DNA from 2 places in the Terribacillus saccharophilus genome. Region 1 is predicted to be linked to the other one. Evidence: riboswitches for the same ligand, from Rfam matches in the RefSeq annotation. Region 1 holds a riboswitch; the other holds the start of a gene.
The links. A riboswitch is a leader RNA that binds a small molecule or an ion and turns the genes downstream of it on or off. The one in region 1 is predicted to bind FMN.
Positions count from the first base shown of each region.

Region 2: it holds a riboswitch for FMN, as region 1 does, so the genes downstream of both, GZ22_RS16850 (ECF transporter S component) here and ribE (riboflavin synthase) in region 1, are expected to answer to the same signal.

Region 1 is NZ_CP008876.1:292,778-309,152, forward strand. It holds gene carB (carbamoyl-phosphate synthase (glutamine-hydrolyzing) large subunit) at 1-335, shown strand, start outside; gene argF (ornithine carbamoyltransferase) at 332-1,282, shown strand; gene GZ22_RS17910 (VanZ family protein) at 1,431-2,003, shown strand; gene GZ22_RS01520 (MFS transporter) at 2,004-3,272, opposite strand; gene GZ22_RS01525 (ArsR/SmtB family transcription factor) at 3,275-3,895, opposite strand; FMN riboswitch at 4,052-4,192, shown strand; gene ribE (riboflavin synthase) at 4,526-5,173, shown strand; partial or broken gene ribB (3,4-dihydroxy-2-butanone-4-phosphate synthase) at 5,185-5,787, shown strand; gene ribH (6,7-dimethyl-8-ribityllumazine synthase) at 5,894-6,358, shown strand; gene GZ22_RS01545 (alpha/beta fold hydrolase) at 6,435-7,262, shown strand; gene GZ22_RS01550 (P-loop NTPase family protein) at 7,259-7,804, shown strand; gene GZ22_RS01555 (PadR family transcriptional regulator) at 7,945-8,241, shown strand; gene GZ22_RS01560 (permease prefix domain 1-containing protein) at 8,241-8,690, shown strand; gene GZ22_RS01565 (hypothetical protein) at 8,687-9,313, shown strand; gene GZ22_RS01570 (SDR family NAD(P)-dependent oxidoreductase) at 9,343-10,113, opposite strand; gene GZ22_RS01575 (hypothetical protein) at 10,286-10,489, shown strand; gene GZ22_RS01580 (glutathione peroxidase) at 10,552-11,040, opposite strand; gene GZ22_RS01585 (VOC family protein) at 11,146-11,514, shown strand; gene trhO (oxygen-dependent tRNA uridine(34) hydroxylase TrhO) at 11,542-12,504, opposite strand; gene corA (magnesium/cobalt transporter CorA) at 12,618-13,586, opposite strand; gene GZ22_RS01600 (cold shock domain-containing protein) at 14,049-14,246, shown strand; gene GZ22_RS01605 (hypothetical protein) at 14,328-14,633, shown strand; gene GZ22_RS01610 (xanthine phosphoribosyltransferase) at 14,635-15,210, shown strand; gene GZ22_RS01615 (AEC family transporter) at 15,230-16,132, shown strand; gene GZ22_RS01620 (NAD(P)-dependent oxidoreductase) at 16,159-16,375, opposite strand, start outside.
Region 2 is NZ_CP008876.1:3,375,834-3,392,208, reverse strand. It holds gene GZ22_RS16890 (o-succinylbenzoate--CoA ligase) at 1-1,441, opposite strand, end outside; gene menB (1,4-dihydroxy-2-naphthoyl-CoA synthase) at 1,513-2,331, opposite strand; gene menH (2-succinyl-6-hydroxy-2,4-cyclohexadiene-1-carboxylate synthase) at 2,331-3,146, opposite strand; gene menD (2-succinyl-5-enolpyruvyl-6-hydroxy-3-cyclohexene-1-carboxylic-acid synthase) at 3,139-4,884, opposite strand; gene GZ22_RS16870 (isochorismate synthase) at 4,881-6,236, opposite strand; gene GZ22_RS16865 (1,4-dihydroxy-2-naphthoate polyprenyltransferase) at 6,450-7,397, shown strand; gene GZ22_RS16860 (hotdog fold thioesterase) at 7,490-7,876, shown strand; gene GZ22_RS16855 (TraR/DksA C4-type zinc finger protein) at 7,893-8,276, shown strand; gene GZ22_RS16850 (ECF transporter S component) at 8,483-9,061, opposite strand; FMN riboswitch at 9,251-9,397, opposite strand; gene GZ22_RS16845 (M20/M25/M40 family metallo-hydrolase) at 9,456-10,514, opposite strand; gene GZ22_RS16840 (thioredoxin family protein) at 10,626-11,183, shown strand; gene GZ22_RS16835 (phosphotransferase family protein) at 11,221-12,042, opposite strand; gene GZ22_RS16830 (potassium channel family protein) at 12,114-13,115, shown strand; gene GZ22_RS16825 (glucose-6-phosphate isomerase) at 13,155-14,501, opposite strand; gene GZ22_RS16820 (DUF378 domain-containing protein) at 14,647-14,880, shown strand; gene yugI (S1 domain-containing post-transcriptional regulator GSP13) at 14,926-15,291, opposite strand; gene GZ22_RS16810 (alpha/beta fold hydrolase) at 15,558-16,370, shown strand.

The sequences.
Region 1 (16,375 bases):
CGGATTTGGATGGACTAGAAGAATTACTTGGACAGCAGCAAGCACATGTTGTACTGACAGAGCAGACCGCAGCGCTTCTAAAGGACAGTTCTTCATTCGAAGTCGTTTCCTATGAAGAAGCCATCCTTTTGGTTGAAGATCAAAAGATGACAGCTGTATGCAGTACGAGAAAAGGATTCCAAGGTATCCGTGAATCGGCTTGGAAGACAGAGACGCCGTGTATGACAAGTTTGGCGACGATGAAAAGTTACTGGCTGGCTAGTCAAGAAAAACTGGCTGACAGCCTATCTATGTCGGATTATTTGGAGCAAGCGGAAAAGGAGCATGTGCAATGAAACAGACGATAGAGCAACAATCCATGGCAGGTAAAAGCCTGCTATCTCTGCAGGATTTGACGAAGGAAGAAATTCTTTATGTGCTTGATCTGGCTGCTGAGCTGAAAAGTCAGCATCAAAAAGGCGAGCTCATTCAGCCGCTGGCTGGGAAGACGTTAGGAATGATTTTTGAAAAGTCATCCACACGGACACGCGTTTCTTTTGAAACAGGTATTTATCAGCTTGGTGGTATGGGGCTGTATTTGAACTCCAAGGATTTGCAGCTTGGCCGAGGCGAACCGGTTGCCGATACGGCGAAGGTTCTATCTGGATATCTGGATGCTATCATGATCCGTGCTAATTCGCATAAGATGGTGGAAGAACTGGCAGAACATGCTGCTATTCCGGTAATCAATGGCTTAACCGATTTGTTCCATCCATGTCAGGCTCTGGCTGATTTGCAGACGATTTTAGAGTATAAAGGAACATTAGAAGGCGTGAAGCTAGCTTATATCGGTGATGCTAACAATGTAGCGAATAGTTTAATGATTGCAGCAGCGAAAACAGGAATGCAAATTCGAATTGCAGCTCCTGCTGGATATCAGCCGCTGCCTGAAATCGTTGAAAAGGCGAAAAAAATCGGTGATGATCCAGATTTTCTTCTTATTACAGAAAGCCCGGAAGAAGCTGCCGCAGGTGCAGATGTACTTTATACAGATGTCTGGACGAGTATGGGGCAAGAGGAAGAGTCAGCGGCTAGACTGAAAGCTTTCCAAGGATACCAAGTGAATGAAATGCTTATGAATTCTGCTGCGTCAGATGCTATCTTCTTGCACTGTCTGCCGGCTCATCGGGGTGAAGAAGTATCAGCAGCTGTCATTGATGGTCCGCAATCGGCAGTATTCCAGGAGGCTGAAAACCGTCTGCATGCTCAAAAAGCGCTAATGCTTGCTGTTATGGGAAAATAAATAATAAAGAAAAGAAACCGCCCATAAAAAGGTGGTTTCTTTTCTTTATCTATGCGTTCACAAGACTTGGAAAATCATGTAGACTAAAGAGTATATGTCCACTTACTATACGTGAGGGGCTTCTAGGATACAGGAGAGAATAATTACTATGTTAACTTACGTAGCGCCAGCTATATTCTTGGCGTTTGTCTATTTATTGTCAATTATTCCGTTTCACCAGACGGTCGGAATTACTAAGAAACAACATTTATTGATGGCATCCTTCGCTATCTATGTGATCGCAGTCATCTGTCTAACCTTTTTCCCATTACCTGTGGATCAGAATCTTATCGAAGAAAATCAGCAGTTGGAAACAAGTTATCGCTGGAATACATCGCCGCTCACTTCCATTATGCAAATTTGGCACACAACACAAATCGATGGCTTCGGATATGGACTTGCCCTTAAAAATCTAGGTGGTAACATCCTTTTATTTGTGCCGTTAGGCTTTTATTTGCCTTTGCTCGTTCGCCGAACAAGATCGTTTTTTATTGTGGTTCTCTGCGGACTTGTATTCAGTACTGCAATCGAGTCAACGCAAGGGCTGCTTAATTATTTTGTTGGATACAATTACCGCTCTGTCGATATTGATGACATTATCCTGAACGTCTTAGGAGCTATGCTGGGGTATGCATTCTACCGGATCGCTCTTCGTCCATTATTGAAAAGGGGCAAGCTGTGATCAGCTTGTTTCCTGCTGGGAATAATCCTTGAGTCCGATTATCTCGGTTGAAAGGGAGGCAAGAGGCCCGAGTTTGCGCAGCTTCGGATACAAAAGCCACGTTACAGAAAGCAAGGCAAGGCCGATACCTGCAGCGCAAAACACCCAAGCCACAGGTATAAGGGTGGCTGCATAACCGCCAGTTAATGATCCGAGCGGCATTGCAATTGTGCTGAAGCTTGCACTCGCGCTGGTCACCCTGCCGATTAAGGAAACAGGAAGCAAGGTCTGTAACATCGTTGCGAAAGTAACATTGATACAGCCGACAGGAACCCAAGCTAGTCCGAATAAGACTACACTTAGCCAAGTCCATGGAACGAATACAGCAGCAGCCCAGATTGCAGAAGCTAAAAACATCGTGAGGATTGTAGCTTTACCTATTGGAAGTTTGCTGAAGGAAGCTGCTAATAGTGCACCTACTAATGCACCGCAAGACATGGCTGCCAAATACAAACCATATACAGCAGGTCCTTGACGCTCGTCTGCAAAAGCAGGCATAACAGCCATCGCTGCACCGATTGCCAGATTACATAATACTGCCCCCATGAGTGCAGCAGACAATATAGTTGTGAATAGAATTTTAAGTCCTTCTTTCAATTCAGTGAAGTAGGAGTTTAAGGCTGTGCGCGCAGTGCCAGAAGTTTTGGTCTGTGCTTTTTGATGTGGAATTCTAAGGAAGCTGAACAAAAGGAAAGCGAGACAGAAGGTAAGGGAGTCAATAATGAATAAAAGGGTTACGCCAAAGAATGCGATCATGACTCCAGCGATGGCATTGAATATCAGGTCGACCCCTTGATAAGCAAAGGAGAAAAGGGCATTTCCGGCAGGCAGTTCTTCTTTTTTTAGTACGAGCGGCAATGCTTTGGTTTCAGTTGGATAGGCAAAAGCGTCAATACTAGTCAAAATAGGCATGATAACAAGCACCAGCGTGACAGAAAGAAAGTCCAGCCAAGCCGCTAGGGGAATTATTAGGATAAGCAAGGCTTGTAGTGCCTGCGTCCACAATAACGTTGCGCGAATCGGCCAGCGATCAACGAGCGGACCGATCAAGAATTGCAATACATTTGGAATTTGTGTCAGGAAACCGGCCAAACCAGAATAAAACGCACTGCCGCTCAGGTCGTAAACGAGCCACATAGCGGCAATAAAGTAGATGCTGTCGCCGATATTCGTTACAATTCGCCCTGAAAAAAGCAAGCCATAATTACGCTGTTTTAGTATAGCAAACATCTTCAATCATCCTCTTCCATTTCCACTTGATCAAACGAAGGTGTGTCGATTTCAAAACCGTAGGCGGAGAAATGATACAGCTTACCATTGGGATCATCTTCAGCTGCCTCACTTTTATCACGCAGCTTTTGCATCAAACCGAAGAAGCCTTGGATGAATTCCTTGAAATCTGCTTCAGTAGCGCTAATTTCCCAAATGCTGCCAACGGCATCCCAATCTTTTGGATCGGTAGAGCCGGCTGCTTTGGCAAAAGATGACTCTGGTGCTGTAAGGATGGCTGATCTCGTTTTATGGGACATTTGTACAAACAGCTGCCTCGTCGATTCGCTCAATTCTTCTGCGTAAGGAAGCAAGTTCTCAGATGGGAAAAAGCCTCTTGCCGCAGCTCTATAAAATTTCTGTAAGATGCCATTTTTCTCCTCAGTTCGGATTACTTCAATCAAGCTGTTTTTCTCCAGCTCTTTCAAGTGATAATGAATCTTCGGTCTGCTTGTTTCCAGCAAGACAGCAAGCTGCTGACCAGTATAAGACGTTTCGACTAGCTTCATGATCATCTCGGCGCGCAGCGGGTCACTGATTGCTTTCAGCTGCTCAAAGGTTGTCAATGCCATTGCTTGTTTCATTTGGTTTTCCTCCTCGGTAAACATTTCTTGAACGGTCAGATTTATTTTACGGCTTAAGTTTATAATCAGTTCCACATATTGTCAATCTAATTTTCGGACTTTTTTCCTGCTGTACAACAAGATAAAAAATATGTTAAGGTAAAAGCAATCGAATAGGTTTTCTCTTGGGGCAGGGTGAAATTCCCGACCGGCGGTGATAGACAGCTTAGCTGTCTTCAGTCCGTGACCCGTTTTTATAACGGTGGATTTGGTGAGATTCCAAAGCCGACAGTATAGTCTGGATGGGAAAGAGGAAACGGTGTGCTATCCACACGCCAACTAAAGCTTTTCGTCGATGGACGATAGCTTGTTTCGCTATACTTTTAAAGCCAAAGCCCCAGAATCCAATATTCTGGGGCTTTTTATATGAAAGTTAGTGCTAGGAAGGAGCAAATTGGCAGCAGCCAGCTTGCACCTTATTCGAGTCATTCATTTTTAAGAATTTTGATAAAAAGATTCTTGAAAGATACATCCCCGATTGACCGTCACACAGCCCCGAGACGGTAATATTCCCATTCGTAATGCATGACAGCAAGCGTAAGATAGCTTCTTGTGTTCTTGAGAAGCTCGCAGAAGTAAAGGAGGAGAAAAGTGTTTACTGGAATCATTCAGGAAGTAGGCAGCATGATTGACGTGAAAAGACAGGATAAGGCGATGCAGCTCACTATTGCCAGTGAAAAACTGACGAAAGATATGCATATTGGAGACAGTATCTCTGTTAACGGCGTCTGTCTTACCGTTACCAGCTTTACTCCGCATACTTTTCAGGTAGATGTTATGCCGGAAACGTTTCACTACAGTTCCTTATCCAAATTGCAAAGTTCCGAAGCAGTGAATCTGGAGCCCGCACTTCAGCCCAATGGCAGACTTGGTGGTCATTTTGTGAGTGGTCATGTAGATACGACAGGATCCATCTTATCCATCCGAGATGAGTCAAATGCTCGTTACATTGACATTGCTGTAACAAAAGGACTGCAGTACTTGATGTCCAAAGGCTCAATTTCAGTTGATGGTGTGTCATTAACGGTGTTCGAAGTCAGGGAAGATACGTTTACTATTTCGCTTATTCCGGAAACGAGGAAAGCGACAATCTTAGGCGAAAAGAGAGCTGGGGATTTGGTGAATATTGAATTTGACCAGCTTGCCAAATACATGGAACGACTATTGGAGCACCGAGAAAGCCCACAGACTTCTGGCATTACAGCAGAGACATTAGCAGAGAACGGATTCTTGGATTAGGAGGGAAATGAATGAAGACGACAATAGAGAATGCTATAAAATACTTGAAAAGTGGCAAGGCAATCATTGTCACAGACGATGAAGCAAGAGAGAACGAAGGAGATTTGCTGGCTCTAGCGGCTTATGCGAACCCGGAGACAGTGAATTTCATGGCTTCTGTCGGAAAAGGTCTTATCTGTGCGCCTATTTCCCGGGAAATTGCCGAAAGATTAGATTTGCCCCCGATGGTAGCTAATAATACAGATCCACATGGGACAGCTTTTACTGTCAGCATTGATCATATCGATTCTACCACTGGCATTAGTGCATTCGAGCGATCCCATACAATCGCGAAACTGACGGATACCGCGAGCATAGCATCTGACTTCCAGCGTCCGGGGCATATATTCCCGCTAATTGCCCAGCAAAATGGTGTGCTGGAGCGACCTGGACATACGGAAGCTGCTGTCGATTTAGCTAAATTGGCCAGAACAGCAGAAGCAGGCTATATATGCGAAATCATGAATGAAGACGGCACAATGGCGCGTATGCCAGAACTAGAAAAACTAGCCGAAAAGCATGAACTGCCAATCATCACGATTGCTGATTTGATTGCGTATCGGCAGCTGCATGAAACGAAATAAACAGTAAAGAAATACGGAAGAACAGCAAGCATAAAAACATTATCTAAATACAAAAAGAAGCGGACAAATAAAGTCCCTTATACAAAGGAGTAATCATATGGTTAACGTATTAGAAGGAAATGTAGTAGGATCTGATTTGAAGATTGGGATTGTTGTAGGAAGATTTAATGAGTTTATCACAAGCAAGCTATTGAGCGGTGCAATTGATACGTTAAAACGTCACGGCGTGGATGAAACAAAAGTGGATGTAGCATGGGTGCCGGGGGCATTTGAAATACCTCTTGTAGCTGACAAACTTGCCGAGAGCAAAAAATACGATGCTGTCATCACATTAGGCACTGTTATTAAAGGCTCTACACCACACTTCGATTATGTTAGCAATGAAGTGGCAAAAGGAGTAGCAAGTGCTGCCAGCAAAGCAGGAATCCCGATTATCTTTGGTGTGCTGACAACAAATACAATCGAACAAGCAATTGAGCGTGCAGGTACGAAAGCAGGCAATAAAGGTGCAGAAGCAGCTGTCTCTGCAATTGAAATGGCCAACTTACTAAAACAAATATAAGCAAAGAAGCAGAGGGTGACCTCTGCTTCTTTTTTGCATATAGAAAATAATGTATATTTGTGGTGGGGGTGTTTGCGTGAAAATACACTATGAAATCATAGGGGATATGATTAAACCAACATTATTACTGATCCATGGTCTAGGGTGGACAAAGAGAATTTGGAATGAGGTACAAGAAGCACTAAAAGAACATTACAGACTAGTACTGATAGATTTGCCAGGACATGGTGAAAGTGAAGAGACTAATAAATGTGATTTTGAAGTTATAGCTGATATGATTCATCGAGAAATCGCACTTACACCAGTTAGTAATCTTTATGTCGCAGGCAGTTCTTTAGGAGCTGCGGTAGCGCTGGTTTATGGAAACAAGTATAACGCGGATGGAGTCATATTAATTGATGGGGGTTTTACTGCTTTGAACCGAATAGGCGGTCTTTGCGTAGAAGACATGACTTATGAAGCGCCGCCTGCACATGCATTTGAAACAATGGATGCCTACTTCCGATTTATGAGAAGTGATAATCCTGACTTATGGAATGATTATATAGCTACAGCAGTTGCTGATCAGTTGTTTTACAATCCAAAAGAGGGAGTGTACAAACAAAAGGCTTCATCAGCTATACAGCAAGATTACTTGGAGGCACTATATTACTTCGATCCACTAGATGCGCTTAGACAACTACCAGATTCAAAAAAGATTACGATTATGGTTGCCTTAAATGAACAGCAGCAGAAAACTGATGTGGAGGAAGACTTATTAGTATTAAGCAATGCACATAGGAATACAGATGTCCTTTATTACGAAGGTACTGACCATTTAATCATGCTTGATAAACCAAAAAGATTTATAGAAGATGTAAGGCGCATTATTGAGGATATTGAAAGTTCTGGTATTGCTGATTGAGTAAGAATAAATCACCCCGAAAAATACATATCATTGGTTCTGTCGGCAGTGGAAAGACGACTCTGGCCAAGGAATTGTCAGTGATTTTGAGTGCTGCTCATTACGAACTGGATAACGTTGTTTGGGAACGTTCTGTAGAGGGTGACAGCCGCCGTTCTGACAAGGAAAAAAGAGAAATCTTAAAAGATATCATTGATTCTGATGGCTGGATTATCGAGGGGGTTCATACAAATGACTGGATAGAAGACAGTCTTCTGAATGCTGAATTGATTATCTTGCTAGAACCGGCATATGGTATAAGAAATATCCGGATCATCAAACGGTTTCTGCGCCAAAAACTAAAAATGGAGACTGCTAATTACAGACCGTCATTTCGTATTTTTCTGAACATGTTCAAGTGGAATCGTTATTTTGAGCGTACGGCTAAGCCCTATATATTTGATAATTTTTCTGTTTATGGTCATAAAACGATTATTGCAGAAAGTATATCAGATGTGATCGAATATTTGGCCTTTATAGAAAGGAAGTCTGAAGCAGGTTAATAGCCTGTTTTTTTGTTTTTGGTAAAAAGATACAGAAATTACTTTGACACGCAGAGTAATATGTTTTATGATTACTTTATCAGATAGAGTAATTTAGAAAGAAGGGGTGCCACATTCGGAGTGATACGATTCGAGGGCATTTGGATTCCATTATCCTTCGTCTGCTGATGGACGGAGATAAGTATGGTTACCAGATATCGAAAGACATAGCAGCTTGGACAAATGATGCGTTTCTAATCAAAGAAGCGACACTTTATGCTGTTTTCCAGCGACTGGAGCGACGAGAATTAATTGAGTCTTATCAGGGAGAAAAATCGCATGGGGGCAAGCGTAAATATTATACGATTACGACGCTTGGGAAGGCGTATTTTCATGAAGCGGCAAAAGAGTGGAAAGAAGCGAAACAATTAATCGATGTATTTATGGAGGGTGTTTGATGCAGAAGATCAATATGTATGTGGAAGAGCAATTCGCGGACTTGCCGGAAACAGAGCAGATAGTGAACTTGAAGGAAGAAATAAAGGATTCGATGGAAGAAAAGGCAGCTGATTTTATGCTGGATGGTAAATCAGAAGAAGATGCGGTCAATAAGGCTATTGTCGATTTCGGGAATTTGGCTGAAATCAAGAGAGAATTCCAGCTCGAACATGCACCGCAGAAATCAACAGTAAGAAACAAAAAGCAAAAAGAAGATATGAGCACGTTAAATCTCGGTTTCTCCATTTGCGGAAGTTTGTTGATTATCGGACTGCTTGTTTTTGTAAATATGTATTATACACCAGATGAGATTTGGTTCGTCTTTCCAACATTCGCTATTCTTTGGTGGCCGGTGAGTATGGCCTTTGTCTGGATGAAAGCTAGGAAAAGAAAGGTGATGCAGCGATGAAGCCATGGAGATTGTTCGTTGCATTTATGCTGCTGAGTCTGGGTGGCTTCTCTGTTTATATTAACTTGATGACCACGCCGGAGGAGATTTGGTATACATTTAGTTTAGGTGCTAGTATCATCATTGCTCTGCAGATCCTTTTTCCAAACCAATTGACGGTGGTGACGTGGCTGTCGGCAATTGTTGTTGGAGCAGTACTTGTGAACGAAAATATGTCTGATTCACCTGCGACACCATGGTATTTGTACACATTAGGAGCTTTGGCGTTATGGGCAATTGCCGTTATGCTTCGAAGACATCTGGCGAATATGGGAGTAGCTCTAATTATCAGCTTGGCTGTCTGCGTATATTATTTCGGCCTGCATCAGTATTTCGGACATGAAACACCTTGGTATGGCTTTATTATTTTCGCAATGAGCTGGTGGCCGCTCTCCATCATCGGTCATCGAAGTTCCAGCTTATTCTTTTCCGTTTTAGGTTTCGGAGCGCTCAGTGTGTTCTTCCTATTTGTGAATATAGCCTATTCGCCATCGGTAATCTGGGCGATTTATCCTATCTTCGCCGCGGCGTGGTGGCCGTTAGCAGCTTATTTCTATAGCTATCGCCGCCATATCAGTAATTGAAAAAAGACACCCTCCAGGGTGTCTTTTCCTTATCTTGAATACATATTCTTGGTTATCTTACCTAGCAGACTGCTTGGAATTAGCTTCATGAGCAGGACGGCTGCGTGGATATTCGCTGATGGGAAGACGACTCGTTTTCCTTTTACGAATCCAAGAAAACCTTGTTTTGCCACATCCTCGGGTGCATCACGGAACGAAGACATAATTTTATCGTTGCCGGCACGTTTAAAGAACTCGGTCTGCGTAGGACCTGGACAAAGTGCCGTAACTGTTACGCCGCTGTCTGCCAATTCCTCTGAAAGTGCTTCCGAATACCGCTGGACGAATGCTTTGGATGCGTGATATGCAGCCATATATGGACCAGGCAGGAAGGCGGCCATGCTGGAAATATTCAGTACTCCATTCGGTACATTCTTGAATGGGGAGTGAATGATATCATCGATGAACAGACGAGTCAGGTTTGCCAATGAAACCATATTCAGATGCAGCAGCTTTTGCTGGGTTTCAAAGCTCGTATCCTCAAATTTGCCACTAAGTCCGAAGCCAGCATTATTCACAAGCACTTCGACGGTTTTTCCTTCATCACGAATCTTTTGATACAGTTCATATGCACTGTTAGGTACGGACAAATCATGAGGAATGACAGTCACATTCGAATCTTGCAGTTCTGTTTGCAGGGATAGGAGTTTATCCTTGGAACGCGCTACGATGATTAAATCATAGCCCGCTTTGGCGAACCATTTCGCTATATGGTAGCCAATACCGCTGGAAGCTCCTGTAATTAGAGCAGTTGGTTTCATTGTGCTTCACCTCATTTTGACAATCTTTATAAATATGTACCCTGTTGCCGGGCGGAAGAAACGCTATCTACTTTTAGTATACCCTTTGCACCGTTTGGTTACCAACAGGTTGTGAGGTTTTTCTCTACAGAAGAAAGGGAAAGGGCTTACAAAGGAAGAAGGAGGGAAACAAATGGTACAGAAAAACGGTGCTAAAGGCGACAAAGACAAACATGGCTTCTCTAAGGCAGAAAGTGAGAACAGGGAAAAACAGCTTGAAAATAAACAGGATATGCTGGTAGATGATGTACCTGTGGATGAAATAGAACGAGACCTACAAGATGATCGACATAAACATCGGACAAAGCAAGCTTCCAACTCAGATCCGGAAGAATGAACCTGCATAAGTGGATGCGGGTTTTTTTTATGAATAAGAAAAGCAGATGTGTCATGTAGACATCATCTGCTGGACTGTTCTAGCAGTTTTTCGATTGCAGGTTTCATATCCATTGGACTGGTCTTTGGTGCAAATCGCTCAACGACATTTCCATCCGCATCTACGAGAAACTTTGTGAAATTCCATTTGATATTTTTGGAGAATAGTCCGCCGGCCTGACTGGTCAAATGCTTATAAAGTGGGTGGGCATCTGGTCCATTCACTTTTACTTTATCAAACATCGGAAAGCTGACGCCGTAATTGCGCTGACATACTGCGGCAATTTCTTCACTGCTGCCAGGTTCCTGGTTCATAAATTGGTTGCATGGGAAACCAAGTATCACGAGACCGTCGTCCTGATAATCCTTATACAATTCCTGCAGCTGTTCCAGCTGAGGTGCAAAACCGCATTTGCTTGCTGTATTTACGATGACGAGTGCTTTTCCAGCGTATTCCTTTAAACTAACTTCCTTCCCGTCTATAGTAACAGCAGAATAATCGTATACTGTCATGTCGTTCTCCTCCTCTTGTCTGCACTTACAATGTAGCACAAACAGTGAAGAAGCGATAACAATCAGTCCCTTAATGGTAGAATGTAGAAAAAGGGGGTTGTTCCTGTGGAGTTTTTCCTGAAACGATTTGATCATGTACAGCTTGCTTGTCCAAGCGGCAGCGAAGAGCAGGCGAGGGAGTTTTTCGTGGGTATTTTCGGATTTGAAGAAATTGAGAAACCAGCCATCTTACAAGCGAGAGGTGGAGTTTGGTTCAACTGTAACGATATTATCGTTCATATGGGTGTAGAGGAACCTTTTTCACCAGCACGAAAAGCCCATCCTGCTTTTGAAGTAGAGGGGCTGCTGTCTCTCAGACGTCATTTAGATGAACACGATGTGGATTTCATCGATGATACTGACTTACCGGGTGCTGATCGTATTTATGTGAATGACCCCTTCGGCAACAGACTGGAATTTTTGGAATGGCATTAAAAAAAGAACCCCGTCGAGGGGTTCTTTTTAGTTTGTTACTGTTTCGTTATCTAATTTCGCAAGACGTGCTTCCACTTCTTCCTCAGACAAGCCGTGTTCTGCAACGTACATGTTACGAGAAGAACGGCGGCAACTGTCGGAACAGCCGCGAAGATATTTGTGCTCATTTTCTTCAGAGCAGATAATCTGGCGGTTACAGGAAGGATCTGCACAATTAACATAACGTTCACAAGGCTGTCCATCGAAGTAATCTTTAGCAACTATAACGTGTTCTGTTTGGTTGATCGGTACGGAGATACGTGTATCGAACACGTACATGCGGCCGTCCCAAAGTTTGCCTTGTACTTCAGGATCTTTCCCGTAAGTGGCAATACCGCCATGCAATTGACCGACATCCTCAAAACCTTCACGGACTAGCCAGCCGGAGAACTTCTCACAACGGATACCGCCTGTGCAGTATGTCAAAACGCGTTTGCCTTCTAAAATATCTTTGTTTTCACGGACCCAGTCTGGCAGGTCACGGAATGTTTCAATGTCAGGGCGGATTGCGCCGCGGAAGTGACCAAGATCAAATTCATAATCATTCCGTGCATCCAAAACGACGGTGTTCTCGTCCTGCATCGCTTCGTAAAATTCCTGTGGAGATAGGTAATTACCTGTCATCTCGCGAGGATCTATATCATCTTCAAGACGCAGCGTTACCAATTCAGGACGTGCGCGCACATGCATTTTCTTGAAAGCATGTTCATCCGCTTCGTCGATTTTGAAGACCATTTCTTCAAAACCAGGTTTCGCGTGCATCATATCCATATAAGCTTGTGTTTGTTCAATTGTTCCGGAGCAAGTACCATTGATACCTTCTTTTGCTACAAGGATACGGCCTTTAAGTCCGAGTTCCTTACATGCTTTTAGATGTTCTTGGGCAAAAGCTTCGGGATCTTCAATATCTACATAGTTGTAATACAGTAATACTCGATAATCACTCATTATTTTTTCCACCTGTCATTTATATTTGCAAGATACAAAATTAGGCGATATGTCGTTATTTATACTCTTGCAATCAAATATTTTAACACGAAAGGAAGTCCAGTACAAATGGAATTTTAAAACAGCTTGTTCTTGAAATAATGCCACATGCCGAAAGTGATCAAAACTAGCAAGACACTTACGCCAGCTGTCGTCCATGGACTATCAGCATACGGTATTGGAAGATTCATTCCGAAGAATCCAGTCACGAACGTAAGCGGCAGCATGACTGTCGAGATAATCGTCAGGACGTTAAGCTTTTCCGTCGATTTGGCACTGATAATGGAATAATACGTATCCAAAGCACTGTTTACCAAATCACGGAATGTTTCGGTTGAGTCGACAATACGTTCCAAGTGATCAATCAGATCCGTATAGAAGGGCACATTCTCTTCCTTAATATCGAATTTCCATTTTCCGTTCACATTCAGGAAAATCCGCCGTTGAGGCAGAATCACCCTTCTTATCAAGATAATTGTCCGTTTTAAGGCAAGGAATTCCTCCGTTACCTCTTTAACGCCTTCACTGTACATTTCATCTTCCAGTTCCTCAATCCGGATTCCAATACGATCCAAGACAGGGAAGTATTCATCTGTAATGCCATCTGCGAGTGCATACAGAAGGAAGTCAGCTCCTTGATTCATGAATCGGGAAGAACGTGAGCAGATGGCATCCATCTGACCGAGCCAGCGAAGCTTATGCTTATGGATGGTCACTACATAATTCGGGCCCAGGAAAACATTCAGTTCAAGGGTCGTGATTTCGTTGTCACTTTCCTCGTTGTAACGCAGGGCATGGAAGACGAAGAATTTGTATGCATCATAATCATCGACTTTAGCGCGGGGGCTATCATGTAAGCAGTCTTCGATTGCCAGCGGGTGGAAATCAAATATCCCGGCAATTTCATCCAACTCGTGAGACTGTACATCATAGGCATCAATCCACAAGAGATTGTCAGGATCCTCCAAATGACGATTGCTGTTTTTCAAAGAGATATTTGTATGCATCGTGTCAGTCTGATGATCATAGAGATACGTCTTAATCATTGTGCCACCCCTTCCGTTACGTTTATTATTTCACAATGTTCGTAAGCTATAGTCACTATAAAAAAATGGGGTAAGAACTGTCAACAGGAATATTTCTTCTCGCAAGAGGGTATGAAAAAGAAGTAGAGTGGCTAAACTGGAAGTAAATAGGCGCGTTTGTCGGATTTTGGAGCAAAAACCGTGACTATAGTCACAGGTATATATGCGTCTATGTGTAAGCGTATTCCGCAAGTGATATCGTTAAAGAAAGCGCTTTTATAGGGCGTACGGCTCATTATGAACTATTTTTGGAAAAATAGTTGTAATTGACTTGCATTCTTATTCAAAAAAAGGTACTCTTAAGTAGCAAAAGGAAACGGTACGGTTGAATAATCTTTACGATCTCTTTCACAATAAGTGGTGTAAAGGTATAACGATTCAATACCTGTACTTTTGTACTTCTATTGTAAGGAGGTCATTTAAATGACTGGAAAAGTAAAATGGTTTAACGCAGACAAAGGTTTTGGTTTCATCGAAAGAGAGGACGGAGACGACGTATTCGTACACTTCTCTGCTATCCAATCTGAAGGTTTCAAAACTCTTGACGAAGGTCAAGAAGTTGAATTCGAAATCGTTGAAGGCAACCGCGGCCCACAAGCTGCTAACGTAACTCGTCTGTAATTTCATACAATGACGACAGAGGCGCATTCTGGAATTTTCCAGGATGCGTCTTTTATCATTTTTAAGGGGAGATGAGCGCTGATGAGTCAAGACGAGCTTTCCAAAAAGATCATTGAAAAATACCAAGAAGATGAACGGATGATGATCCGGATCTTTGCCCAATGGTGTACGAATCATAATCTTGATGCTGTTTTCTTATATGAACAAGCTTATCCGAACCAAGGAAAAAATGAAGCGCTTAAAGAAGCGTTGGAAGAAGTTCTTCCTAAAGAAGAAGCCTCTGATATTTCAGATGAGATGGTAGTGGAAGTGCTGCAGTTCTTTGGAAATGATAATTTGGCATTCGTTGTAGCATCTGTGGCAGAGGAACGAAAGGAGAAGCGATAAGATGGAACTGCTCCAAAAAGCAATTCAAGAAAGAGGAACGATTATAGGGGAAACAATCGTCAAAGTAGATAGCTTTCTGAATCATGAAATGGACACGGCCCTTTTATATGAGATAGGCCAGGAGTTCCGTCGTCAATTCCAGCACAAGCCTGTAACGAAAATCGTAACGATTGAGGCAGGTGGAATTGCTCCGGCGCTTATGGCCGGTCTTGCTTTCAATGTCCCGGTTGTTTATGCAAAAAAACAAAAGTCACTGACAATGAAGGGTGATGTTTATGTCGAGTCTGTCTATTCGTTCACAAAACAGGTACATTCTGATGTGACGATTTCAAAGGATAGATTATCGCCGGAGGATCACGTGCTGATTATCGATGATTTCCTTGCAAACGGGGAAGCAGCTGCTGGTTTAATTAGTATTCTTAATCAAGCGGGTGCTACTGTTGCTGGTATCGGAATTGTCATCGAGAAGAGCTTTCAACGAGGAAGGTCACGTCTGGAAGAACTAGGTATTGAAGTAGTATCCCTTGCGCGTATTGCACGTATTGGTGAGGGGAAAATAGAATTCTTGAATTCATAACTTGATAGGATGATAGTTTGTGGCATACATATTAACCTTATTGCCAATCTTCGGCATTTTTCTTCTTGGTTTTGTTGGACAGAAGCTTTTGAAATTCGACATCCGAAGCATCTCAAAAATGTCGGTTTATCTGCTGTCACCTGTACTGGCTTTCCAAACGTTTTATGAGAACCGGCTAAGTACAGATTATATCTATTTAGCCATTTTTGTTGTCGGCATTTGTTTGGCATTGGTCTTGATTTGTTACGTGATCAGTCTTTTGCGCGGCTTTGACCGACAGGATACGTATAGCTTAATGCTTGGTGCTTCGTTCATGAACAATGGCAATTACGGAACTCCGCTTGTTCTATTCGTATTCGGTGCAGCAGGCTTTGATTATGCGGTTATCCTGCTTGTATTACAGCAGCTCGTGATGGTGACGATCGGTGTCTTTATAGCAGCTAAAGGCGGAGGGGCTGTGCTGTCGCCTCGTGCTACCTTCCTTTCTGTTTTGAAGATTCCAATCATCTATGGAGCGATACTCGGTATTTTGTTCCAAGTCTTATCCATTCCGCTTAGCGGGCCGATTACCGAGGCTGTCCACCTTGTTGCGGATGCAGCAATCCCTACAGTGATGATTGTGCTTGGTATGCAGCTTGCTAATATCTCATTAAAATCCTTTGAATATGAGCGTCTAACTTATGCGCTCGTTTTAAAGTTGCTTATCTCACCGGTGATTGCTTATTTGTTCACACTGATGCTGCCAGTGGATGACATGGTCAAGCAGATCATGATCCTGGTCGCTGCGATGCCGACAGCGGCGAATACGACTTTATATGCACTTGAATTTGGCGCTAAACCTGCTTATGTGTCGAGTGCAACGTTAATCAGTACGCTGCTTAGTCTTATTACCTTACCTGTCTTATTATATATATTATTATAAAGAGGCCAGTTTCCTGGCCTCTTGTTTTATGCTTTCTTAGTGAATAATTTGATCAGTGCTTGTGTTCCGAGATCCTCGTCGCCATTTTCGGCAAGTCGTTCATATAGGGAGAGGCTCAAGTTTAGTCCTGGTGTAGTCATACCCATTTCATTGGCTGCTTCCAAAGCGAGCTTCATGTCCTTAATGAAGTGTTTCACGTAGAAACCAGGATCATAATCTCCTTTGATCATCCGGGGAGCAAGG
Region 2 (16,375 bases), 410 kb from region 1:
TATAGCGCATCAGTTTATTACTGGCGTTACGAGGAAGCTCATCCATCCAATGCCAGTACTTCGGAATTTTATAGCGGGCCAGTTTTTCCTGGCAATACGCCTGTAATTCTTCGACACTCACTTCTGCATTTTTCACAAGGTATGCAACAGGTACGGCTCCCCATTTTGTATCAGTTTTTCCGATGACAGCTGCCTCTTGTATGTTTGGATGACTCGATAATATGCCTTCCACTTCAGCAGGATAGATATTTTCACCGCCGGAAATTATCAGATCCTTCCTTCGGTCAAGCACATACAAATAACCATCTTGGTCTGTGTAACCAACATCTCCTGTTGCCAGCCAGCCTTCCTGGAAAGCTCCTTCTGTTGCACCTGGATTCCGATAATATCCTTTGGTGATCATTGGACCTTTCACTTGAATCTCCCCGGGCTCTTCTGGCTTGGCAAAACCATTTTCGGTCATAATGCGCAGCTGGGCAGGAACAAGCGCTTTACCGGCAGATCCTAGCTTGCGAATGCTATCCTCAGGGCTTAACGTCACAATTTGTGACGCAGTTTCGGTCATCCCATACGATTGAAATACAGGAATAGCACGGGCCTTTGACTCTTCCAGCAGATGGAGCGGAGCAGGTCCTCCTCCTAAAAGCATGCAGCGGAACTTCTCGGGATATGTGACACCGTCTTCCTCTTGCAGCCGCAACAAACGCTGTAGCATGACCGTCACCACAGAGACTATTGTCACACTACGCTCAATGATTGCCGTCTGTACTATTTTTTCATCAAAGCTTTCGGTCACGTAAAGCGGCATCCCATAAATGGCGCTTTTGAAAATGGTCGATAACCCACCCACATGGAACATTGGCAGAGGAGACAACCACTTATCTTCCTGTGAAAGACCAAGATTCAAGGCAGAACCAATTGCACTCCACCAGTGATTGCCGTAAGTATGCTCGACACCTTTCGGATTACCTGTTGTACCAGAAGTATAAATGATACTGAACACATCATCTAATCGAAGCTCTGTGCAGCTTGTATACTCCTTTTCAGGTAGTTCGTTCAGCATTTCAATTGTTTGTAAAGCTACACTAGTATCCATCGCCTGTTTCTCGAATCTTTCCGCTGTGAGAAGTAAATCCGCTTCACTATCTTGCAGCTGGAATGACCATTCAGACGCTGTCAGTCTCGTATTAAGCAGGATCAGTGTTGCTCCAATATAGCTAAGCGCATGGACAAGCACCACCATCTCCACGCTGTTGTGAGACAGCACAGCAACACGGGATCCTTGCTGAACACCTAGAGAAGCGAGCTTACGCGCCCTGATATCGACAGCTTTATGCAAATCGCCGAAAGTAATCGTCGTGCCCTCCGGCGTCTCTAAAGCTAAGCGCCCCGGATTAAGGTCGGCCTGCTTCTGCAGCCAATGCGGGATGATTTCCGTCATGTTACATCCATTCCTTTCTGTCATAAAGAAGAACCTTTGCAATATGCTGCAAAGGTTCTTGATGGTATCTATTAAGGGAAACGCGGGAATTTCTTGAAGTCAGGTGTACGTTTTTCTTTGAACGCATCACGGCCTTCCTTCGCTTCATCCGTTGTATAGTAAAGCAATGTTGCGTCTCCGCCCATTTGCTGCAAACCAGCAAGTCCATCTGTATCTGCATTAAGAGAAGCTTTCAAGAAACGCAATGCTGTTGGAGACATGGAAAGCATCTCTTCACACCATTTAACTGTTTCTGCTTCCAGCTGATCCAATGGAACGACTGTATTGACTAAGCCCATATCCAATGCTTCTTGTGCATTGTACTGACGGCATAGGAACCAAATTTCGCGAGCTTTCTTCTGACCGATATTACGCGCTAGAAGACCAGCACCGTATCCAGCGTCGAAGCTTCCGACACGAGGACCTGTTTGGCCAAAGATTGCGTTATCAGCAGCAATAGTCAAGTCACAGACTACATGAAGAACATGTCCGCCGCCAATTGCATAACCAGATACTTCCGCAACAACTGGTTTAGGGATTACACGAATTAAACGCTGTAAGTCAAGTACATTCAAGCGAGGAATTTGGTCTTCTCCCACATAGCCACCATGACCGCGTACTTTTTGGTCTCCGCCGGAACAGAATGCTTTATCGCCGACACCAGCAAGCACGATAACACCGATGTTAGAGTCGTCACGAGCGTATGTAAACGCATCGATCAGTTCATTTACCGTTTGCGGACGGAACGCATTGCGAACTTCCGGACGATTGATCGAAATTTTTGCGATTTGATTGTATTCTTCGTACAAAATATCTTCATACGTACGAGTAGCTTCCCATGTAATTGCCATTATGATTCCTCCAATATATCCGCTTCAATATGAAGCAAGTATCTTCTTACTATTTTATCAAAGATTCGCGGTTGTTCAACATGGACACAGTGACCGGCCGCCGCAACGATGTGTAATTCTGCTGCTGGCAGCCGTTTTTCCATCTCCTGATTGATACCAACGAATTTATGATCCATTGATCCAGCAACTAAAATTACTGGTTTATCCAAGTAGGACAACTTGTCCCAATAGGAGTCTTGTTTGCCTGTTCCCATAGTCCGGAGTGAACTTGCCAAACCGGTCGCTTGCTGCGATAAGCGTTCTTCCCTAATGATCTGCTGGATAAACTTCGGCAAGTTTTTTTGTGTATCAAACAGCGGGATGTTCTCCCAGAAGTCAATAAACTGCACTAGACCATCCGTCTTAAGCCGACTGGCCAGACGCTCGTCCTGCATTTGCCTGGACAGACGTTCCTCTTCTGTTCGCAACCCGGGTGATGCACTCTCCAGCAACAGCTCGCTTATTCTGTCAGGATAGCGGCAGGCAAAAGCAAGAGCTGCTCTTCCTCCCATTGAATACCCGCACAGCTTGACGCGAGCAACTCCATGTTGATCCAGAAATGCAGCAACATCATCCGTGAAGCGGTCCATGGTCAGGTCATCCTGAATGGCTGTCTGACCATGGCCTGGCATATCTACAGCGATTACGTGATGTTTTTCACTCCATGATTCCAAGAAAGGCAGCCACGTTTGATGAGTGCCAGTAAATCCATGAAACAGCAGGAGTGTATCTGGTGCATTAGCACTGCTACTTTCGATATAGTGAAACTTAGGCATGACTAGCATCCAAATAATCCATCAGCTGCCTCTCGGCTTTATGCCATTTTTCACGGTGCCAGCTGACATTGGCATCCCGTTCGGTACGCACCTCGATGATATGCATTCCTTTTCTATTATAACTCTCCTGCAACGCATCGGAAAATGCTGTACGATCATCTGCCAGTGTATAAGGCAATTGATATAGACTAGCTGCATGCGCGAAATCCATGTTCGTTGGTGTTCCGAAAAGCGCCTCGAAATGAGCTGCTTCTTGAGCCTGCGGCAGGAAGGAGAAGATGCCTCCTCCATTATTATTGATTACAACAATAGTGAGATCGAGGCCGTAGTTACGGCCTAGCATCAGCCCGTTCATATCGTGATAGAAAGAAAGATCTCCGATTACGAGTGTAGTGCGTTTACCACTGGCTGCAACACCTAGTGCTGTTGAAACAACACCATCAATTCCATTAGTTCCGCGGTTGCACCATGGCTGGATTTGTTTATCTGTTGCAAAGAAGAAGCTGTCCAAATCACGGATCGGCATACTGTTACCAACGAACACGTTACTATCCTCCGGTGTTACACGAAGCATGTCCTGCACAGTTATTCCCTCAGTCAGCTCTTTACTTTCCATATCGTCATGCAATACTTCTTGCGCAATTCGGTTCATTTCCTGCCATGTTGGCAGCCATGTTTCTGGCTTAGCGGCAGGAATTGATGCTAATGCTTCGCAAAGCATAGCCGGATCTGCGTAGATAAATTGTGTGTCCATACCAACTGGTTCACGATAGCCTGCGTGTTTCTCCACGACAATATGATCATTGCCGGTATATTCTTTCATAAGAAATAGATACGGCTTGGAAACAGGCATTGCACCAAACCGAATAATAAAGTCCGGCTGCAGTTTCGCACGTACAGATTCCGATTTCAGGATCGTATCATATGTCTCAATAATAACATCCTTCGCGTGTGTTCCGCTTCGCAATTGTGATAGTGGATCTGCCAATATTGGCAACTGCCATTTTTCTGCAAAATGAACAACTGCATTCGCAAACTCCTTATCCTCTTGAGGACCGACTACGATCAAGCCTTTTTTAGAGGTTTCCAGCATTTCAGCAAGCTGCTGTATGTGGTTTGCATCCAATTGTGCTGTACCATACAGAGAAGGCTTTACAGCTGTTTCTCCTGAAGACCACATGTTCTCGATCGTAAAGTCAGGCGTAAGCGGCTCACGGAACGGAAAATTAAGATGCACAGGTCCTGGATTTCCTTCCATTGCCTGCTGCATGACTCTGCCTGCTTGCTGCTGTACATATCGCAATGCTGCTGGATTCGCTTCCGGCAGCATCATCTCATGGAACCATTTAACGAAGCCACCATACATTTGAATTTGATTGATGGCCTGCGGCGCACCTACATCCCGCAACTCATGCGGGCGATCGGCTGTCAAAAGAATCAAAGGGATTCGACTGTAAAAAGCCTCGACAACAGCAGGCATATAGTTCGCTGCTGCAGTTCCTGACGTACAAACAAGCGCTACTGGTTTTTGACTTTCCTTCGCAAGGCCAAGCGCAAAGAATGCAGCAGATCGCTCATCCAAATTCACCCATTGTTTCATTTGCGGATGCTCTGTCATCATAAGGGCCAGCGGAGTAGAACGAGATCCAGGTGAGATTACGACCTGCTCCACACCATTTCGCCAAAGTGCATCCACAAAATGTCCGACGTATTTGGTCAGTGTTTCTATATGACTCATTCTGATACCTCCAAAGCTTCCAGCATTGGACGGAATTTGATTGCCGTCTCTTCGAATTCCATATCTGGATCCGAATCCTTCACGACACCGCAGCCTGCAAACAACACAGCCTGCTTCCCGTCCAGCAGACCAGAACGGATGGCAACGGCGGTATCTCCATTACGATAGCTGTCCATCCAGCCTACCGGCGCACCGTACCAGCCCCGTTCAAGCGGTTCTTTATTTTCAATAAAATCCAACGCTTCCTGCTTAGGCAGACCGCCTAAGGCAGGTGTTGGATGTAGTTCCTGTACAATCTGCTGCAGCGAGGCTCCAGGCAGGAGTGTGGCAGAAACCGGAGTATGCAAATGCTGAAGCTGCCGCAGTTTTAATAGCTGCGGTCCATCAGGCAGAAGCAAGTCCTTACTGTATTTGCCGATCACATCGGTAATCATTTTTACAACGTATTGATGTTCTTCACGATTCTTACTATCTTGAAGCAGCGCATCTCCAATCATTTGATCATCGGTCTCGTTGTTACCACGCGGTGCAGTTCCTGCGACACAGCTTGTATGCAGTATGCCTGACTCAACACTCACTAGACGCTCCGGCGTTGCCCCAAGGAAACACGCTGATCCATTTTCGACAGCAAAAATAAAACTGTCCTTTTGGGTGTCCAGCAAATTGCGAAGCACACCAGCTGCCTGAAGTTTCTCTTCAAATTCAAGTTTCATCGCCCGTGCCAGCACGACTTTATCCAATTCAGTCGACTTTATTGTATCCGTTGCTTCTTTTACTAATCGCTTCCACGCTTGTGACTCCAGCTCTTCCTTGCTAACGAGCTCTGTCTTTAAAGTTGGAAGACTTTTTTCAGCGAACAGCTGCTCTAGCTTCCCAAGTGTATTAGTGATTTGACTCTCAATATTTGAACCATCCACTAACTGATTGATTGTTACATAATATTCTTTCTCCGTTTTGGTCAAAGTAAAAGCAGGTATGCGATATTGTGTTGCAGGAAAGTCCTGCCACAGTTCACGTTCACGCTCCTGCTGAAAGTTCATTCCACTGAAAGCAACAGGGCCTGTTCCAGCTTTAGAAGAAAGATTGTGAACAACTGCACTTTCTATAACATGCTCCCATTCCTCAGCAGTACGCATATCCAATATTGCCGGTCCTGCACCAACCAAGCAAAGATCATCTTTTTGGCTGTACCAGAAATGGCGGTTTCCTTCTAAAGAAGAACCATTGGCAAAGAAGCGGAGTGGATCTATCGCTCCGACTTTCTCAGTCCAGCTGACCAGTATTTGCTGTTGCTGCTCATCAGCAGCTTTACGAAGAAAAGACTCGAAATCTGTCTTATATTGTTGAATCATATTTTCCGACCTCCACATTACTGCAAGGACAATTAAAGTTCGTTTACGTTCATTTTCTGATGTCCTTCCCTATTCTATTCCCTTTTTCGCCGATAAACAAGGAGTAGCACTTGATAACTTATTTTAAGTAAGCAATTAACGTTGACATGCTATCTTTGTTTCCCTAAAATTAATATGATATAATGCCCTGCATTTTTAAGGAGAGAAAGTATTATGCAATCTATCGGGAACGATAACGTGCGACAAGCACTTAATGAGCGCGAAGGCTTCCAAATATGGTGGCGCCTCATGCGTCCTCATACTTTGACGGCTTCATTCGTGCCTGTCTTTATAGGAACAATGCTCGCTGCATTGGATGGCAAGATTAACTGGCTGCTTTTCGGAGCTATGCTGCTTGCATGTATGTTGATCCAATGTGCGACGAATATGTTCAATGAGTACTATGATTTTGTCCGCGGACTGGATAATGAGCAGTCTGTTGGAATCGGCGGAACGATCGTACGCGACGGTATCAAGCCGAAAACCGTTTTGTCACTAGCACTGACGTTTTATGCTATCAGCATGCTGTTAGGCGTATATATTTGCATGGAATCCAGCTGGTATATCGCATTAATCGGACTAGCATGTATGCTTTGCGGTTATTTGTACACTGGCGGTCCTTATCCGATTTCCTATACACCTTTCGGGGAATTGACATCTGGGGTTTTCATGGGTGCCATCATCATTTGCATCACATACTACATCCAGACACTGACACTTACTGGTAATGTCGTATTAATCAGTATTCCAGTGACTATTTTCATTGCGTGTATCAATTTCGCCAATAACCTGCGCGACCACGACGGTGATAAAGTAAACGGCAGAAGAACAGTTGCTATCCTACTTGGCCTTAAAAAAGGTGTTACCTTCCTTGGAATTTGTTTTATTATCAGCTATGTCATTACTGCTGTATTTATCGCTGTTGGATTACTTCCAATTTGGGCTGTTATCACATTCTTAAGCATTAAGAAAGCTCGTGATGCTTACCGTGGTTTCATTGGCAAGACAATGCCGCTTGAAATGATGCCTGCGATGAAAGCAACAGGACAAACAAATACGATTTATGGTCTATTGCTTGTGATCGCTTTACTGATCCAGCAATTCGTACCACTTTCATTCTAATTTTAAAAGCGGGCATCCAGCCCGCTTTTTTATATAGGTTTAATACATACTAGTACGGGAAATACATTACATACAGAAAGCAGGTTACTATTATGAACTTCTCAGATACATTAATGGAGCAGCTGCAAATGCGGGTGGTCGAAGCAAATAAGGATCAGGTTGTAATGGAGATGCCCGTCGGACCGCATAACAGACAGCCCATGGGATTTTTGCACGGTGGCGCCAGTGTAGCACTTGCAGAAACAGCAGCAAGTATCGGCGGCAACCTGCATGCAGATCCTGCAACTCAGGCCGTGTTTGGCCTCGAGATTAACGCAAACCATATTCGCAGTGTTCGATCTGGCATCGTAACTGCGGTTGCTTCCCCGATTCATGTTGGAAAATCGACAATGGTTTGGCAAATATCCATTTCGGATGAGAACGAGGACCTGCTCTGTATCGCCCGCTGTACGCTGGCTATTAAAACGAGAAGGCAATAAAGGAGATGGATTGAAAATGGATAAAAATAAATTGGATTATTTCCGTAATCAATTACTTGCAATGAAGGAAGAAGCAGAAGAACAAATTAAAGGGAACGATAGCTATAATAGCGCAAAAGAATTCCCTAATGATTCTACTGGTGAGCTTTCGACAATTGTCAATCACCCAGGCGATCTTGGCACAGAAATGCATGATCGTGAAACAGCCGAAACATTAAAAGAAGCAGCACGTGAGCGACTTCGCGATATTGAAGATGCACTAGATCGAATTGAAGAAGGTACGTATGGAGTAAGCGAGAAATCCGGCGAACCTATTCCAGAGGAACGGCTGAAGGCTGAACCTACTGCCCGCTTGCTTGTAGAGGAACAAGCTGAAGTTGAAGAGACAAGAAGAGCTTAAAAAAATGCATAAGAAAAGGCACCCTCGCAGGGTGCCTTTGTTAATTGCGGCGTGTAAAGCCGTGCGGCCACATCCACACGTGTCTAAGACGCGCTTTACCGACTTATGCAATTCAGCTCATCGCTAGACTATTGTAGCATGGACTATCTTTCTTTGCAACAACTGTTTTTAGTCATATAAAAAAGCTACCTAACCGGGAACTTTTCTTATGCTGCAGCTGTTCTTTTTCGCTTCGCGAACCAAGGTTTCAGTTTTGCAAATAGCGGAATGAAAACAATCGCAATAATGATACCTTTCAAAAGGTTGAAAGGCAGAATACCACCTATGACTGCTATCCATTTCGCATCAGCACTCATTACAGGAGATCCTAAGAAAATGCTATATAATGGCAGAACAACAAAGTAATTCAGTACACCCATTCCGACAGCCATAGCAACTGTACCTGTAGCCAATCCTGACACGAGTGTTTTTTTGCCTGCTTTAAATTTATGATAAAAATATGCAACTGGCATTACGAAAAGCATGCCTGCCAGGAAATTCGCCACGACGCCTACCGGGTCTCCAGCTCCTGTGAAAATAAGATACAATAAGTTCTTGATTGCTTCGACAGCAACACCTGCAAGCGGTGAAAACAGCAGTGCTGCAATCAGTACCGGAATCTCACTGAAGTCTATCTTCAAGTAAGGCGGCAGGAATGGAAGCGGGAAATTCAACAGCATAAGCACCATGCTGATCGCTCCCAGTAAAGCGAAAGTAATTGATTTTGTTAACTTGGATGAACGCATAATCGTTCTCCTCCTTCATCTTGTTTATCGATTCTAACTCTTGATGAAGGGGAAGCAGCCTATCTACGTTAAAAAGCCCCGGAGCATTATGCTCTGGGGCTTGGAATATACGCAAATAAGCATGAAGATGTTAAACATACGAACATCGTATGGAAACAAGGATAGCCCGTTCGGCATCCCTCTTCTGCTTCGTATCTTCTCCCATCCAGACTTTCACTGTCGGTCCCGGACTTACACCAGATCAGCCGCAGAACTAAGTTCTGCGGGTCACGGACTTCAGCAGTATTTCCTGCTGTCACCGTCGGTCGGGAATTGCACCCTGCCCCGAAGATAGAATCGATTTAGTTTTGTTATTATATTATAACTGCTTTCTGTGCATTTGCAACCCTTATGCTCACAAGTCCAATGGATTCAAGCTTTCTTCACCTGTCAGGTTTGTCAGGAATTTTACCAAAAGATCAATTTCCTGCTGAATAACCTGCAGACTGACTGTTTCTACCGGCGAGTGCATATAGCGAAGCGGCAAAGATACAAGCGCTGTTGATACACCTTTTCCTGAATAGCGCATCTTATCAGCATCAGTACCAGTAGCGCGGGGCGTTAATTCGTATTGCAGCGACATATCTAGTTCCTTCGCTGCTTGCTCAAGCAAGATATTAGCTTTTCGGTTGATTGGTGCCCCTTTAGCCAGCACAGGACCTCCGTCCAAGCTGACATCCACTGCTTTCCGTTTGTTAACACCTGGATGATCGGTTGCAAATGTAACGTCGCAAGCAATTGCTAAATCCGGCTCGAGACCAGCTGCTGCGAAATAAGCACCACCCATATTTGTTTCTTCATTCACTGTGCTGACTGCATATACACCAACGTTGACTTTCTCTTGCTTAAGCCGGCGGACAACTTCTCCTACGATGAATGAACCTGTACGGTTATCTAATCCTCGTCCAGTCAAATAACGGTCCATCAACACTGAAGGCTGTCGCTGGTAGACGATCAAGTCACCTACTTGCACATATTGTTCCATCTCCTGCTTAGACTTTGCTCCGCAATCAATATACAGATCCGGCAGTTCAAAGTCTCCCTTCACTCCTCCAAGATGCATCGCATTTACACCAACCACACCTGGAATCGTCTTGTTGTAACCTATAACCTGGACGGTCATACCCAATGCTGCTTTTGCATTAAAGCGACCCATCTCATCAATTTGCAGGAAACCATTCTGATCGATTCCGGTAACGACCATTGCGATTTCATCACAATGTCCAGCAAGAAGAACTTTGAACTCCGCATCTGGATTTACGACCGCAATGGCATTACCTGACACATCGGTACGCATTTCATCTGCATACGGAGCGTATTCTTTCATCCACTTTTTCTGTATGTCCATTTCATAGCTGGACGGAGATACCGTCCGCAGTAATTCCATTAAAAATTCTTGATTATCTAGTTGCATATCTATTCCGCCTTTGTATGTAGTCTTCTATCACTGTAGCATAATCAGAGGCTTATTTGTTTAGTTTATCCTACCGCTCGGGTAAACTAAACATCAGAAAGGATGAGACACATGACGACATTAAATGAATGGTTCGAAAAAGGAATAAATATCGATGCTTATTTGGACTCCATGCAAACACATAAAGAAAATACAATGCATATCTACGATCACTACGAGCTTCCAGCCGACACGGAATTTTTCAACACACTCCGTTCCCAAAAACTACGTGCTATCGTACTGACAGAAGACTGGTGCGGCGATGCTATGCTAAACCTGCCAGTCTTTTATCATATTGCACAGGCCGGAGCTATTGATGTCCGCATCCTACACCGTGATGAGAACCTGGAGCTGATGGATCAATACCTGACTAACGGGAAAAGCCGTTCCATTCCAATCATCATCTTTATCAACCAAAATGGCGATGAAGTAGCGAAATGGGGTCCCCGTGCTCCCGAACTACAAGTATATATAGATGAATCCTTCAGCAGTCTGCCCGATAAGGATGCACCCGAATATGAAGAAAAGCGCAGCCAAATGCTCACTTTTATTACAAAATCCTATCGTGACAATACAGACTTCTGGCAGCGCGTCTATGCAAGCCTGAAAAGAGGCCTTGAAGAAGCTTAAAAACATCCATTATGGATGTTTTTTTGTTTTGCAGATCTTACACACGATATGTGTTGCACCTCACAAACTGACGCTCCATCTCTGCTGCTAGCTTACAGCTAGGACCATATTCGAGCAGCTCATAATACAGCCCTAATTTAGCTAGTTGGTCTGCCCGCTGACAGATTTCCTCCTTATTAGCAACATCATACTTGCTCAGTACTTGATTTAAGAAATCTGAGCTTATCTGGCTGATTCCTACAAAGTCGATGGCAGGATCACCTACATGCATATCACTAAAATCGATGATTCCGACCTGAGACGTCGATTTCTCCCACAATATATGCGCCGACCTTAAATCACCATGTACCACAGCCGTACATACTGGCTGCAGTTCAGCAAATAATCTCTCCGTGTGTTCAATGACGACAGCAGGTAAATCTGGATAAAAGCTTCTTATTTTTTCATAAAGCGCATCATAATATAATCTGTCTCTTTTTGGCAAGCTGTAACTGGCTGCTTCTAGTTGATGGAGATTTGTGAGAAAGGCGCCTAGCTGACTGGCAGCAATTTTAAGTGCTACATCCGACATATTTAAAGAAATCGGATCACCTGATATGTATGGATAAAGCATTGCTTCGTTGCCATCCGGAGTCGTACAGATAGTAAATGTCGGCAGCACAATATTTGTTTTGGACTGCAAATTCTTCAGTAACTTCTCCTCTTCCCGGTTAACTGTGATAGCTTTTTTTGGCACTCGAAATACCCAGCTGTCATTCAATATACACACATCATGATCCCATCCAGTATGGACGGCTCTTACTTGTCTGATTGGTTCATGCAAGTGTCCTTCCAGCCATGCTGCCGTCATTTTATCCATCCCTGTTCCCTCCTGTTCGTTTAAAGCACGTGAATATACATATACTAACAAAAAAGATGAGGAGGGATAATATGGTCACACAGTTTCTGCGACGTTTTTATTTCCGCCTTCCTATTTTCATTCGCCTCTTCTCTACTGTGCTCGTGGTAATGATATCATTCGGTATCTGTATGCATCATATAGAACCAAAACAATTTCCTACTTATTTTGATGGTATTTGGTGGGCATTCGTGACTGCCTCCACTGTAGGCTACGGTGATTTGATTCCTGAAACGCTTTATGGCAAAATCCTTGCCATTGTGCTCATCCTTTCAGGTGCAGGTCTTGTAACCTTTTATTTGGCTACTATCGCTGCTGGGACTGTTAAGTATACCCAGGATCTTTCAAAGGGACTTACCCAATTCAAAGGGAGCAATCATATTATCATCATCGGCTGGAATGAGCGGGCCAGGACATTACTTGGAAAGCTGAACGAAAAACACCCGGAACAGTCCGTTGTTTTGATAGATCAGTCATTGACTATGCTCCCCTATCGAGAACATCCTTTACACTTCATTCGCGGTGATGCATCTGAGGACAAAACTCTGCAAAAAGCGAATATCAAACATGCTAAGACTGCAATCATTACTGCAAACGCTGGTAAAAATGAAAAACAGATTGATTATATGACGATTTTGACAACGATTGCCTTGCGCGGCAACAATCCAAATCTTCATATCGTTGCTGAAGTGCTGACACATACGCAAAAGGAAAATCTCCGTCGTGCAGGAGCAGATGTCGTCATCCGGTCAAATGATTTTGTAAGTACATTGTTTTTCCACGAAGTGTATCACAAAGAAAAGAAAAATCACCTAGAACTGCTGCTTCATTTTCTGAAAGAGCAAGAAATCCGAGTCATGTCTTTACCAGATGAACTAGTTGGTAAAAGTTTCTTTGAAGCTAGTCGTTATTTTGCACGCAAGGAAAAGACCGCGATCGGCTATATGCGCGGAGAAAGCATGGATATGAGCCCAGACTTCCAGGAATCGATGCATCAGGAGGACTGCATCATCACCTTGCAGCATATCGAATAAAAAATCCCTTCTGCCAATAAGGCCAGAAGGGATTTTTTATTATAATCTTTTTTCTAGTTTTGCTTTTTCTTCTTCATATCCAGGCTTGCCAAGCAGAGCAAACATGTTCTTCTTATATGCTTCTACTCCTGGCTGATCAAACGGATTTACACCAAGCAAGTATCCGCTGATTGCGCATGCTTTTTCGAAGAAGTATACCAGATACCCGAAGCTGAAAGAATCCAGCGCCGGAACTTCTACGACTAAGTTCGGTACGTTACCGTCTGTATGAGCAAGCAGTGTACCCTGGAAGGCTTTGTAGTTCACTTGATCAACTGTCTGACCTACAAGATAGTTCAATCCATCAAGGTCTTCCTCTTCCGCTTCTATGGTCACATCAGATACAGGCTGTTTCACAAGTACGACTGTTTCGAACAAATCGCGGCGGCCTTCCTGTACATATTGACCAAGAGAATGTAAATCTGTAGAGAAGTTAGCAGACGCCGGGAACAATCCTTTCAAATCCTTCCCTTCACTTTCTCCGAACAATTGCTTCCACCATTCACTGAAATATTGCAATGACGGCTCATAGTTCACAAGCAGTTCGATATTCTTGCCTTTGTTATAAAGAACATTACGTATAGCTGCGTATTGATATGCCGGATTCTCCTTCAGATCAGATACAGACAGTTCTTCCTGCGCTTTTTGTGCACCTGACATGATGCTGTCGATATCGATACCTGCCGCTGCAATTGGCAATAGCCCCACAGCTGTCAGCACAGAGAAACGGCCGCCAACATCATCAGGAATGACGAACGACTCGTAGCCTTCTTTGCTTGCGAGTGTTTTCAAAGCGCCTCTTTCTTTATCCGTTGTAGCATAAATACGTTTGCGCGCTTCATCAACTCCGTACTTCTCTTCCAGATACTTCTTGAAGATACGGAAGGCTATTGCTGGTTCAGTTGTTGTACCACTTTTAGATATAACATTCACACTGACTTCTTTACCCTTAATTGCATCAAGCAGCTGATTCAAATATGGAGCACTGATGCTATTTCCGACAAAGAATACCTGTGGTGCTTTTCGGTCTTCTTTAGAGAGTACGTTGAAAAAGCTGTGCGTCAGTGCTTCAATTGCCGCACGAGCACCAAGATAAGAGCCGCCGATTCCGACAACGAGTAAAACATCTGAATCAGATTTTATTTTTTCTGCTGCCTGCTTGATACGAGCAAATTCTTCTTTGTCGTAATCAGTCGGCAAATCAAGCCAGCCTAGAAAATCATTGCCGGCACCTGTTTTATTATGTAATTGTTCATGCGCAGCCTGCACGAGCGGTGCAAGGTAATCCAGTTCCTGCTCCCCGATATATGGTAACGCTTTCTTATAATCAAAACCGATGTGTGTCATATTCATCCTCCTTGAAACTGCTTACTACTGCAACTTTACCGAAACTGGACAAGTAAATCAAGAAATGTTGTAGGAATATAATCGGCTAACAAAGGCATGCTAAGAAAGATTTATCATCTCGCTTCATGAAATGGAGGTTATGCAGTTGAATATGGTACAGCGTATCGCTCTTGTTCTTGTCATAATTGGCGCGATCAACTGGGGACTAGTCGGTTTATTCAACTACGACTTGGTTGCAGGTATCTTTGGTAATGGCAGTCAGGCGGCTGCTTTCCCACGGATCATCTACAGTCTTGTTGGCTTGGCTGGTCTTGTGTCAATTTCCGCTCTGTTCCTAGAGCGTAAAGAAGTGGAAGAAGCGACAACAACCAAGGCATAAATGGATAAATCAAAAAAAGACCCCCTAATATGGGGGTCTTTCTAATTATTTACCTTCAGTTTGTTTGATCCAATCCTGAAGTTTGTCTTTCAACGTATTGAATCCTGCTGGAGCATCCTCAGAAACAGCTTGCTTTTGAACGTTAGCTTGCTGCTGTTTTGCAGGTGCTTCTTCTGTAGCACGGATAGAAAGGGAATATTTACCGCTTTGTTCGTTAATATCAAGGATTTTAACTTTAACTTCATCGCCTACAGATAGGTGTTCATTGATATCTTTTACGAAACCATGAGTCACCTCAGAAATGTGAACCAAACCTTGAACCTGCTCATCCAATGCAACAAAAGCACCGTAAGGCTGGATTCCTGTTACTTTACCTGTCAATACTTGTCCTGTTTCAAACTTCTCTGCCATACTAAACAACTCCTGATTTTTTCTACTTTTATACGCAATAAATAATTCTATCACAGTAAGTTGGTTTCGGCAAAAATTTATATATGTATATTTTTTTTATTAGAATAGGTTTGCTAGTAAGCTTTTTTGGTAATACATAGTTCTGTAAGACTTTCTCGTATTCCCCCTGTAGGCAAAGCGATGCGTATCGCTTTGCTATTTTTTTTGCATATAAAGTCCAATATGACTGAAACTAGAACTAATTGCAGGCAAAGGGGCAAGCTAGAATGTCTTACTCGAACCATACCTTCTATTACGAAAAAATAGCTATAGATTATCGCATTTATTCTTCATACAGTCATGACAACTCCCGCACAATCCTACTTCTTCACGGTTTCCTTGCCTCCGGAAGCTGCTTTCACCGTATGATTCCGGAGCTGCGCCGACGTTACCAAGTAGTGACATTAGATTTTCCTCCCTTTGGAAATAGTCAAAAATCAGCTGAAATAGCTTTTTCCTATGAGGACTATACCAGTCTTGCCGCGTCTCTTCTTGATCATTTGCAGATAGAAAAGATAGATATTGGCGGTCATTCAATGGGTGGTCAAATTGCCATGCGCCTTGCGTATAGCTACCCAGATCGGATAAATAAACTGTATCTGTTTGCACCATCAAGCTATATGCTGCCGACAGACGCATTCTCAAGCTTGATCGCTTCGGCAAGCATCTTTCCTGCAATTATGCAGCTTGCTTTCGAAGCCAGCAGTGTAGTCGGTTTCCTGCGCCATCTTGTTGCTGATCCTGAAAAAGTTACGCTGCGGATGGTAGTTGCGTACAGCATTCCCTTTATGGCCAAGGAACTTTTTCCAAGTCTGGCTCATTTTATTCGATCTCGTGGCGGTGATTTGCCGAATGACAGCCTCCAGCAAATAAAAGCACAAACAATCATTTTCTGGGGAAATGAAGATCCGTTATTGCCTCCATCTATTGGTTATCGACTGCTCGCCGAGCTGCCCCATGCGACGCTCCATATCCTTCCTGATGCCGGGCATCTTTTGCCTGAGGAAACGCCGGAAACAATTGTCTCGTATATACAATGATCAAG